2 linked regions of the Rubrivivax gelatinosus IL144 genome follow. The protein of the gene in region 2 interacts with the protein of the main gene of each other region in a pairwise test. Links are inferred from orthologs where the notes say so. Each region holds a gene or a part of one and is shown on either strand. Other genes may lie near its edges.

What was found.
Region 1: the proteins of ndk (region 2) and RGE_RS02445 interact in binary tests that used the Escherichia coli proteins (3 or more experiments, as listed by UniProt). The link is inferred for Rubrivivax gelatinosus IL144 from one-to-one orthologs.

What each region holds. Positions count from the first base shown.
Region 1 is NC_017075.1:518,912-524,438, forward strand. Bases 1,767-4,635 are described here. They hold RGE_RS02445 (5-formyltetrahydrofolate cyclo-ligase), read left to right. Parts: upstream 1,767-2,835; coding sequence 2,836-3,435; downstream 3,436-4,635. Other genes in these bases: RGE_RS02430 (LysR substrate-binding domain-containing protein), read right to left, coding at 1,767-1,987; RGE_RS02435 (DUF2917 domain-containing protein), read left to right, coding at 2,098-2,424; RGE_RS02440 (TfoX/Sxy family protein), read right to left, coding at 2,425-2,781; RGE_RS02450 (S8 family serine peptidase), read left to right, coding at 3,503-4,635. Also shown: RGE_RS02425 (lytic transglycosylase domain-containing protein), read right to left, coding at 1-998; more of RGE_RS02430, read right to left, coding at 1,046-1,766; more of RGE_RS02450, read left to right, coding at 4,636-5,527. UniProt on the Escherichia coli protein: Involved in the removal of 5-formyltetrahydrofolate.
Region 2 is NC_017075.1:2,920,320-2,925,951, reverse strand. The notes cover bases 983-3,956. They hold ndk (nucleoside-diphosphate kinase), read left to right. Parts: upstream 983-2,243; coding sequence 2,244-2,669; downstream 2,670-3,956. Other genes in these bases: pilW (type IV pilus biogenesis/stability protein PilW), read left to right, coding at 3,792-3,956; rlmN (23S rRNA (adenine(2503)-C(2))-methyltransferase RlmN), read left to right, coding at 2,677-3,795; RGE_RS13430 (pseudouridine synthase), read left to right, coding at 983-2,157. In the rest of the region: SMC-Scp complex subunit ScpB, read left to right, coding at 1-134; more of RGE_RS13430, read left to right, coding at 148-982; more of pilW, read left to right, coding at 3,957-4,595; RGE_RS13410 (helix-turn-helix domain-containing protein), read left to right, coding at 4,600-5,541; ispG (flavodoxin-dependent (E)-4-hydroxy-3-methylbut-2-enyl-diphosphate synthase), read left to right, coding at 5,570-5,632. UniProt on the Escherichia coli protein: Major role in the synthesis of nucleoside triphosphates other than ATP. The ATP gamma phosphate is transferred to the NDP beta phosphate via a ping-pong mechanism, using a phosphorylated active-site intermediate.

The DNA of each region.
Region 1 (5,527 bases), 2.4 Mb from region 2 along the record:
TCGCCGGCGCGCAGCGCAGCGCGCACGCCCCAGGCCAGGGTGTCGTCGCTCCAGCCGGTGGCGGCGCTGCCGGCCAGCGTCCAGGCGCGACGGTAGTAGTCCAGCGCCTGCGGCTGCTGCAGCACCGCGGCCCACTTGCCGGCGAAGGCCCAGGCGAAGGCGGCGTCGCGCCGGCCCAGGCGCTGCTCCCAGCCGCCGGCGGCGAGCTGCGCGGCGGCGCCGGCCGGGTCGTTGGAGGCGAGCTTGAGCATCGCCATCTGCGCCACCGAGGGCGGCGTGTCGGGCTTGGCCAGCGTGCGCGCCGGGTTGGCGACCGCGTCGTCGACGGCGCGCGCGATCTCGGGCCCCAGCAGCTGCACCGCGGCGCGCAGCGAACGCTGGCCGCGCGCCGAGTTCTGGCGTTCGAGCTCGAAGGACAGCCTGGCCTGCTGCCAGACGTCGTCGACGTTGAAGCGGCCGGCGGCGAACATCGATTGCGCCAGCAGCGCGCAGCCGTCGTCGGCGTCGCGCTGGGCGTACCAGGCTTCCAGCGCCGCCTGACGCACGTCGCGCCCGGCCTGATGCTCGACGAGGCGGCTGTAGCAGGTCACCTCGCGATCGTCGTTCATGCGAAAACGCGGCACGTCGCGGGCGAAGCTGGCCCAGTCGCGGCGCTTGCCCAGTTCCAGCAGCCAGTCGTTGCGCAGCCGGTCCTCGACGTACTGGCCGCTCCAGCGGCGGTAGAAGGCCTCGACCTCGGCGACGTCGGCGTCGCGCAGCCGGCCCGACAGCTCCCAGTAGTCGACCCAGGGCGCCAGCGGATGCGACGCGAAGAGCGCTGCGGTGCGCAGCGCCGACAGCTTGGCGCGGTCGCCCTTCTGCGCGGCGGCGCGGGCGTCGAGCACGAGGTCGTCGCCGGTCTGCGCCTGGGCGGCGGGCAGGGCGAGCGCGAAAGCCAGCGTGGCTGCCGCGAGCGGGCGCAGCGGTGCCCGGCGGGTGATGCGTTGCAGGGCGTTCATAAGGGGGAATCTAGCGGATCACGAGTATCCGTCCGTGTCAGGCGCGATCAGGACGAGGCGGCATGGGCGTCCAGGCCGGCGCGTGTGGCCTGCGCCTGCTCGAGCACCCAGGCCTCGAAAGCGGCCAGTTCGGGACGTTCGCGCCGCGCCGGCCAGCGCACCAGCCAGTAGGCGAAAGGCGAGCGCAGCCGGCCCGCGGGGCCGAAGGGTTCGACCAGCTCGCCGCGCTCGAGCGACTCGCGCACCAGCGCCAGCCGGGCCAGCGCGACGCCCTGGCCAGCGGTCGCCGCCTGGATCTGCTGGTAGGTGTAGTTCAGGTAGAGCCAGCCGCGCGGCTCCAGGCCGGGCACGCCCTTGGCGCCCAGCCAGTGGCGCCAGCTCAGGTACTCGACGCTGGGCAGCTGCGAGTCCTCCTCGAGCAGCGTCATCTGCGCCAGGTCCTCGGGCTTGGTGAGCGGCCCGAGGCCGGGGCTGGCGACCGGCGTGACGACCTCGCCGAACATCAGCGTCGAGCCCGGCGGCGCGTTGTCGGGGTGGCAGTAGCGCAGCGCCAGGTCGAGCTCGGGGTCGTCGAGGTCGGCGATCGCGTCCTGGGCCGAGACGCGGATGTCGATGCCCGGCTGCTCGCGCTGGAACTGCTGCAGCCGCGGCAGCAGCCACATCGACGCGAACGAGGGCCAGGTCGTCAGGTTGACCTGGCGGCGGCCCTGGGCGCTGCGGATCTGGTGCACGGTGGCGTCGAGCCGGTCGAGCAGCGGCGCCACGGTGCGCAGCAAGGCCTCGCCGGCACCGGTGAGTTCGACGTGGCGCGTGCCGCGCAGGAACAGCGGCAGGCCGATTTCGTCCTCCAGCGAGCGGATCTGGCGGCTGACCGCCGGCTGCGTCAGATGCAGCTCGTCGGCCGCGGCACGAAAGCCCAGACGGCGCGCGACCGCCTCGAAAGCGCGCAGCGGGCCGATCGACAGCGGGCGTTGGCGTCGAAGATTCATGCGTTTAGGTTATCAATGTCGCGCGGATTTTTGATTGGACCCGGCCCCGTCCGCTGCCGAGAATACCTTCCAAGCAGTCGATCGTGGAGCCTGAGATGTCGCAAACCGCCATGAGCAATTCGCATCAGAGCGCGCCCTGGGAATGGGCCGTCGGTCCGGCCACGGCGATGCGTGTCCCGGCCGCCAACCAGCCGCGTTGGCTGGTCGTCTCCGAAGGCCGCGTCTGGCTGACGCGCAGCGGCTCCGGCCCCTACGGTGAGGACGTCTGGCTGCAGGCCGGAGAACGCCTCGAACTGCCCTGCGGCAGCGAATGGGTCATCGAAGGCTGGCCGTCGGCCCAGGTCGAACTGCTGGAAGCGCCGTGCAGGACGCCGGCGCGCACGCCGGCCCGCCCGGGCCGCTGGCACGCGCCCTGGGGCGCGGCGCACGCCGCCTGATCAGCGCCGGCGCGGCGCCCTCGGCTTGGGGGCCCGCGCGGCGAGTGCGGCCTGCAGCGCCCGCTGCGCCCAGGGCCGCATCGCCTCGGGCGCGTCCAGCGCCTCGGCCGGCGGGGTCCAGAAGCCCAGCCGCATCGGCTTGCCGGCGCGCTGGTATCGAAACGGCTCGCCGCCGGCGGCCTCGAAATCGGGCTCGGTCGCAGCGCAGGTCTTCAGATAGAGCTGCTCGTCCAGGATCAGCGCGACGAACAGTCCGTCGATGTCGAAACCGTGGCCGCCGAACATGCGGCGCACGCGCACCGCGCCCAGCGGCGCCAGCAGTTCGCGGCAGTGTTGTGCAAACGGGTCCTCGCGCATGACGGCGCCAGTCTAGGCCCCTGCGGCGGCGCCGCAAGCGTCACAATCCGATCCATGAACCTGCCGTTCCCGCTGCCGCTGCAGCCCTCCCGCGACAAGAAGACGCTGAGGCGCCAGCTTCAGGCCGAACGGCAGTCGCTCGTCGACCGCCACCAGCGTTCGGTGCACCTGCAGGAGGTGCTGCGCGTCTGGCTGATCGGCCGCACCGAGAACACGATCGGCGCCTACTGGCCGATCAAGGGCGAGTTCGACGCCTTGCCGGCGCTGTTCCGCTGGAGCGAAGCCGAACCCGACCGCCGCATCGGCCTGCCGGTGATGGACCGCGAGACCAAGCAGCTGCGGTTCCACGTCTGGTATCCCGGCTGCCCGATGGAAGAAGACGCCTACGGCATCCCCAAGCCCAAGGACACCGAGCAGTTCGAGCCCGGGCTGCTGCTCGTGCCCTGCGTCGGTTTCGGCCCCGGCGGCGTGCGCCTGGGCTACGGCGGCGGCTTCTACGACCGCACGCTGGCGACGCTGCAGCCGCGGCCGCTGACGGTGGGCGTCGGCTACGCGCACGGCTTCGTCCCCTGGCTCGAGGCCGAGGCGCACGACGTGCCGCTGGACGTCGTGCTGACCGAAGACGGCGTGCACTGGCAGCACCCGGACATCTGAAGTTACCGGCCGCTCGGCCGGCCTGCCTATCATCGCCCTCGCCGTGCCGGCGTCACGGGAGGTCACGATGGCTCATGAACATCGCAGCCCAGCGCTGCCTCTGGTGCGAAGGGCCGCGCTGCTCGCGGCGCTGACGGTGCTGGCCGCCTGCGGGGGCGGAGGCGGCGGTGGTGGCGACGACAGCGCGGCCGGCTACAGCGTCTCCGGCACGCTGTCGGTGTCGGCCAACCTCGTCGTCGACAGCGACACCAACGACCCGAACCAGACGCGCATCGCCAACGACGACTCGGCGCAGGCCCAGCCGATCGCCGCGACCAGCCAGGTGATGGGCACCGTCAACGTGCCTCGGGCGGGCGCGGACGGCGCCAGCCATGCCGCCGGCGACCCGAGCGACTTCTTCCGCGTGACGCTGGCCGCCGGCCAGACGCTGCAGCTGGACTTCACCGCCGATACCGCGGCCAACGACCTCGACCTCTACGTCTATCGCCGCGTCGGCGACGCCGACGTGCTCGTCGGCTCGTCGACCGGAAGCTCGCTGTCGGAGTGCGTGCGCGTCACCGAGCCCGGTGAATACGTCGTGCAGGTCGAGGCCTACGACGGCGCGTCGCTCTACAACCTGCGCATCGCCGCGGCCGGTGCCGGCGGCAGCTGCGCCAACGCGACGAGCTCGGTTGCGGCGCGGCGCCTGGTGCCGGGCCAGCTGATCGCCGGGCTGGCCGAAGGCAGCGGCCGCGTGCGCGCCGCCGGCGCGCTGGTGTCGGCGCAGCCGCTGTCGCTGCTCAAGGGCCGTGTCGCGCCCGGGCGGCTCGGGCTGATGGCGCTGGCCGATGACGAGAAGTCGCGCCGCCGCGGCCTGCTGGCGCTGGCCGGTGCCGACGAGGCGACGCTGCGCGCCGCCCGCCGGCCGGCGTGGATGGACCGGCTGTCGCCGGATTCGCGGCTGCAGGTCGAGACGCTGCAGTACGCCAAACGCCTGGCCGCCAGCGGCGCCTTCGACTACGTCACCGTCAACCGCCCGCTGCACGCGACGGCGCTGGTCGGCAGCTTCCCGCCCGACGACCCGCGTTACGCGCTGCAGCGCTGGCACTACGAGCAGATCGCGCTGCCGGCGGCGATGGATGCGCTGGTCGCCTTGAGCCCGCAGCCGAGCCAGCGGCCGATCGTCGCGGTGCTGGACACCGGCATCGTCGCCGACCATCCCGACCTTGCCGGCCAGATCACCGCCGGCTACGACTTCGTCCAGGACGCCGCGTCGGCCGGCGACGGCAACGGCCTCGACGCCGACCCCGACGACTTCCGCGCGGCCGACTCGCAGCCCTCGTTCCACGGCACGCACGTCGCCGGCACCGTCGCCGCGGCCACCTACAACGGCACCGGCGTCGCCGGCGTCGCGCCGATGGCCCAGGTGATGCCGATCCGCGTGCTCGGCAAGGGCGGCGAGGGCACGTTCTACGACATCCTTCAAGGCCTGCGCTACGCCGCCGGCCTGGCCAACGACTCGGCCAGCGTGCCGGCGCGGCGGGCCGACGTCGCCAACCTCAGCCTGGGCGCGAGCGGCGTGGCCTGCGACAGCGCCAGCGCGACGCTGATCGCCCAGGTGCGCGCCCAGGGCACGATGATCGTCGCCGCCGCCGGCAACGAGTCCGACCGCGACAGCGGCCGTGTCGCCGCGGTCGACTACCCGGCCAACTGCGCCGGCGTGCTGGCGGTGACGGCCACCGACGCGCAGCGCGGCGTCGCCTACTACGCCAACGGCGGCGACGAGCTCGCGCTGGCCGCCCCTGGCGGCGACATGCGCGTGGCGACCACCGGCAGCGGTCTGCCCGACGGCATCTACAGCACGCTGGCGACCTTCGATGCCGGCGGCGTGCGCACGCCGACCTACGGCCAGTACCAGGGCAGCTCGATGGCGACGCCGCACGTCGCCGCGGTGCTCGCGCTGATGCGCTGGGTGCACCCGGCGATCACGCCCGAGCAGGTGGACGCGCTGCTGCAGGCCGGCGAGCTCTCCGACGACGCCGGCGCCACCGGCCACGACAGCCAGTACGGCTGGGGCATCGTCGACGCGGCCAAGGCGGTGCGTGCGGCGATC
Region 2 (5,632 bases):
ACGGTCAGGCCCAGCTGCCGCTGGACGAAGCCGACGCTGCAGCGCCGATTGCCCCCGAGACGGCGGACGCCGAGGCGTCCACCCCCATCACCGGAACGCCCGAAGGCGCTTCCGGCCCCGACACCACTTCCTGAACGACGAGATCGCATGAGCTCGAACGACGCCGAATCCACGCCGGACCCGATCGCCGCCGTGCCTCCCGCCGACGAGGCGCCGCCGAAAAAGCGCCGCGCGCCGCGCAAGAAGGCCGAGGCGCCCGCCGCCGACGTCGCGCCGGCAGCCGAGGCCGTTGCGGCTCCCGAGGCGCCCGCGCCCGAGGCCGCGGCCGAACCCGCCGCCGAAGCCAAGCCGCGCCGCCGGCGCACGACGAAGAAGGCCGCCGCCGCCGAGGCGCCGGCGGCCGAGCCTGTGGCCGTCGTCGAGTCGCTGCCGGCCGCCGCTGCCGAGCGCGCGCCCGAGCCGGCGCCGACGGTGGTTCCGGCCGAAGCGCCGCCGCGCGCCGAGCCCGCCCCCGCGCCGGAACACGCGGCCGAACCGTCTGCCGAGCCGGCAGGCGAGGGCGCCGACGCCGCGCCGGCCGAAGCCGGCGCCGAAGGCGACGCCCCGCGCCGCAGCCGCAACCGCCGTCGTGGCCGCCGTGGCGAGCGCGCCGAACGTGCGCCGCGCGACGCCGCCGCCCCGGCCGCCGAGGGCGAAGACGTCGCCGGCGACGACGAGGCCCCCGAGACCGCGCCGGCGCCGCAACTGCCGCCGGCCGACGTCGGCGAGGTCTTCGCCAGCGTGCTGTCGGGCGTCTGGGACGCCGAAGCCGGCGACGAAGCGCCGCCGCTGCCGGCCAAGCGCGTGCTCGCGCCGGAACCCGACGCGCCCAAGCTGCACAAGGTGCTGGCCCAGGCCGGCATCGGCTCGCGTCGCGACATGGAGCAGATGATCCTGGAAGGGCGCATCACCGTGAACGGCGAGCCGGCGCACATCGGCCAGCGCATCGCCGCCGGTGACCGCATCGCCGTCGGCGGCAAGCCGGTGCGCTACCGCATCGCGCCGCCGCCGACCCGCGTCATCGCCTATCACAAGCCGGCCGGCGAGGTCGTCACCCACGACGACCCGCAGCAGCGGCCGACGGTCTTCCGCCGCCTGCCCAAGCTGCACCAGGGCAAGTGGCAGTCGGTCGGCCGCCTGGACATCAACACCGAAGGCCTGCTGCTGTTCACCAACTCCGGCGAACTGGCCAACCAGCTGATGCACCCGCGCTTCGGCGTCGAACGCGAGTACGCCGTGCGTTCGCTCGGCGGCCTGGACGACGCCGCGCGCCAGAAGCTGCTCGAAGGCGTCGAGATCGACGGCCAGCGCTGCGGCTTCAAGAGCATCGAGAACGGCGGCGGCGAAGGCGCCAACCAGTGGTACCGCTGCGTCATCACCGAAGGCCGCAACCGCGAGGTGCGCAAGCTCTTCGACGCCGTCGGCCACGCGGTGAGCCGGCTGATCCGCATCCGCTACGGCTCGGTCGTGCTGCCCAAGGGGCTCAAGCGCGGGGTCTGGGTCGACCTGAGCGAGCAGGACGTTCGTTCGCTGCGCCGCATGACCGGCGTCGGCGAGCGTCCCGAGGGCGAGCAGCGCGATGCCGGCGGTGATCGCCGCGGCAAGCGCGGCAAGCGCGGCCGTGGTGGCAACGCCCCCGAGAGCGCGCCGCGCGGCCCGAAGCCGCAGCGCCGCGAAGCCGGCGAGGCCGCGATCCCGAATCCGCTGCAGCAGACCTTCGACAAGCGCGCGATCCAGCAGGAACGCCAGCGCCGCCGCGAGATCCCCGAGGACGGCCCGATCCCGAATCCGCTGCAGCAGACCTACGACAAGCGTGGCCTGCAGCGCGACCGGCCGGTGCGTGACCTCGGCGAGGACGGCCCGATCCCCAACCCGCTGCAGCAGACCTACGACAAGCGCTTCGTGCAGAAGCCCAAGCCGCTGGCCGGCGGCCGTGGCGCGCGCGGCCCGAAGAAGGGTGGCGCGGGCGGCCAGCCCGACCCGATGCAGACCTCGGTCGGCTACATCGGCGGCGACGCCTTCCTGCGCAAGGCCAACGGCGGCGGTGGCCGCGGCGGTCCGCGTGGCGGCCGGGGTGGTGGTGGCGGCGGCGGCGGTGGTCGCCGCGGCGGGCGCTGAACGCGTCTTTCCGTCATGGCCGCGCCGATCCGGCGCGGTAGAATCGAAAGCTTTGCCAAGTCCTTGATTGAAGGAGATATTTCAAGATGGCCATCGAACGCACCCTCTCGATCATCAAGCCTGACGCCGTCGCCAAGAACGTCATCGGCCAGATCTACGCCCGCTTCGAAGGCGCCGGCCTGAAGATCGCCGCCGCGAAGATGCAGCACCTGTCGCGTGCCGAGGCCGAAGCCTTCTACGCCGTGCACAAGGCGCGCCCGTTCTTCAACGACCTCGTGAGCTTCATGATCTCGGGCCCGGTGATGATCCAGGTGCTCGAAGGCGAAGGCGCGATCGCCAAGAACCGCGAGCTGATGGGCGCCACCGACCCGAAGAAGGCCGAGAAGGGCACGATCCGTGCCGACTTCGCCGACAGCATCGACGCCAACGCCGTGCACGGCTCCGACGCCCCGGAAACGGCGGCCGTCGAGGTCGCGTTCTTCTTCCCCGGCATGAGCGTCTACAGCCGCTGAGTCGACGATGGCCGTCAATCTTCTCGACTTCGACCTCGAGGGGCTGGCGGCCTTCTGCGACAGCCTGGGCGAGAAGCGCTTCCGCGCCGTCCAGCTGTTCCGCTGGATCCACCAGAAAGGCGAGTCGGACTTCGACAAGATGTCCGATCTCGCCAAGTCGCTGCGCGGCAAGCTCGCCGGCGCGGCGGTGGTCGAGTCGCTGCCCGTCATCAGCGAGCACGTCTCGGCCGACGGCACGACGAAGTGGCTGTTCGACGTCGGCGGCGGCAACGCCGTCGAGACCGTCTACATCCCTGAAGACGACCGCGGCACGCTGTGCGTGTCCTCGCAGGCCGGCTGCGCCGTCGGCTGCCGTTTCTGCTCGACCGGGCACCAGGGCTTCAGCCGCAACCTGAGCACCGGCGAGATCATCGCCCAGCTGCGCTACGCCGAGCACCGCCTGCGCGGGCCGGACGGCCAGCGCGTCATCGACAACGTCGTGATGATGGGCATGGGCGAGCCGCTGCAGAACTACACGGCCGTCGTGCCGGCGCTGCGCGTGATGCTCGACGACCACGGCTACGGCCTGTCGCGCCGCCGCGTGACGGTCTCGACCTCGGGCATGGTGGCGATGATCGACCGCCTGCGCGAGGACTGCCCGGTGGCGCTGGCCGTCTCGCTGCACGCGCCCAACGACGCGCTGCGCGACGCGCTGGTGCCGATCAACCGCAAGGACGGCATCGAGGCGCTGCTCGACGCCTGCCTGCGTTATGTCGAAGCAGCGCCGCGCGACTTCATCACCTTCGAGTACTGCATGCTCGACGGCGTCAACGACGCCCCCGAGCAGGCGCTGGAACTCGTGCACCTTGTCCGCCGCCGCCGCGTGCCGTGCAAGTTCAACCTGATCCCGTTCAACCCGTTCCCCGAGTCGGGGCTCAAGCGCTCGCCGCGCGAACGCGTGACGGCCTTCGCCAAGGTGCTGCAGGACGCCGGCATCGTGACGACGATCCGCAAGGTGCGCGGCGACGACATCGACGCGGCCTGCGGCCAGCTCGCCGGCGAGGTGCAGGACCGCACCCGGGCACGCGAACGCCTGCTGGAGCGCCGCCGCACGATCCCGATCGCCGCCGCGGAGGACCCGCGGTGACGCGTCGCCTGCTGGCCCTGCTGGCCGCGGCGGCCTGCGCCGCATCGCTGCTGGCGGGCTGCGTCAGCGAACCGCCGGCCAACGGCTCGGCCCGCGAGACGCGGCCGAGCAACGACCCCGCCGACGTCGAACGCCGCGCCAAGGTGCGGCTGGAGCTGGCGTCGGCGTACTTTGCCCGCGGCCAGTCGGAGACCGCGCTCGACGAGGTCAAACAGGCGCTGGCCGCGCGCCCCGACATGCCCGAAGCGCTCGGCCTGCGCGGCCTGATCTACGCCGCGCTGGGCGAGACGCGCCTGGCCGATGACAGCTTCCAGCGCGCGCTGTCGCTGGCGCCGCGCGACGGCGACCTGCGCCACAACTACGGCTGGTTCCTCTGCCAGCAGGGCCGCTACGGCGACGCCGACCGCGAGTTCGAGACCACGCTGGCGCTGCCGCAGTACCGCGGCAGCGCGCGCACGCTGCTCGCCAAGGGTGTCTGCGACGCGCGCGAAGGCCGCTGGGCCGATGCCGAAGCGGCGCTTTACCGCAGCTTCCAGCTCGAACCGGCCAACCCGGCGACGTCCTACAACCTCGCCGACGCGCTGTATCACCGCGGTTCGTTCGAACGTGCCCGCTTCTACGTCCAGCGCGTCAACGCGGTGAGCGAGCAATCCAGTGCGGCCACCTTGTGGCTGGCCGCACGCATCGAGCGCCGGCTGGGCAACCAGGCTGGCGCCTACGAGTTCGGCCGCCAGCTGCGCGACCGTTTCCCCCAATCGCCCGAGGCTGCCCAGTTCGAGCAAGGCCGGTTCGATGACTGATTCCGTGACGCCCCCGCCCGCGGGCACGACGGCCGGCGCGCTGCTGCGCGCGGCACGCGAGAAGCAGGGCCTGCACATCGCGGCGCTGGCCGCCGCCATCAAGGTCCCGGTGGCCAAGCTGGAGGCGCTGGAAGCCGACCGCCACGACGAGCTGCTGGACCCGGCGTTCACGCGCGCACTCGCCTTGGCGGTGTGCCGTGCGCTGCACACCGACGCCCAGCCGGTGCTGGCGCTGCTGCCGCGCACCGACGGTTCGGCGCTGGATCACGTCGTCGGCAGCCTGAACACGCCGTTCCGTGAACGCGCCGGCCCCGACATGCCCAAGGTCAGCCTGGGTTCGGTCAAGCCGCTGGTCTGGGCCGGCGGCGCGCTGCTGATCGCGGCGGCGGTCGTCTATTTCATGCCGGCCGGCATGCTCCAGTCCCCTGCGCCGACCGCCGACGCCAGCCCGCCGCCCGAAGCGGCGTCGGTGCCCGAGGCGGCCGCCTCGGTGCCCGAGGTCGCCCTGGTGCCGGTGGAGCCGGCTTCGGCGCCTGCGTCGGTCGCCGTGGCGGTCGCGCCGGTGGCCGTGCCGGTGGCCGTGCCGGCCCCGGCGCCGGTTCCGGCGGCCGCAGCGTCGGCCGCATCCGCGGTGCTGCCGGCGCTGAAGCCGGCGATGGCCGCCACGCTGGCCGCGGCTTCTGCGCCTGCCTCGGCCGTGCCGGCTGCGGCGGGGCTGGTCCAGCTGCATGCCGAACAGCCCTCGTGGATCGAGGCCTACGACGCCAAGGGCCAGGTCGTTTTTTCGCGCCTGCTGCGCGCCGGCGAGACCGCCGGGGTCGACGGGCAACTGCCGTTGCGGCTCAAAATCGGCAATGCGCCGGCCACCCGCCTGTCCTTCCGCGGCAAGCCGGTCGACCTGGCGCCGCTGACCCGCAACGCCGTCGCCCGCGTCGAGTTGCAGTGAGCGCAGCCGTTATTGCAGTGAGGTTTCGATGAACGCTCCGGAAACGCCCGCCACCATCCCGTCCGCCGCACCGCTGGCGCGCCGCTCGCGC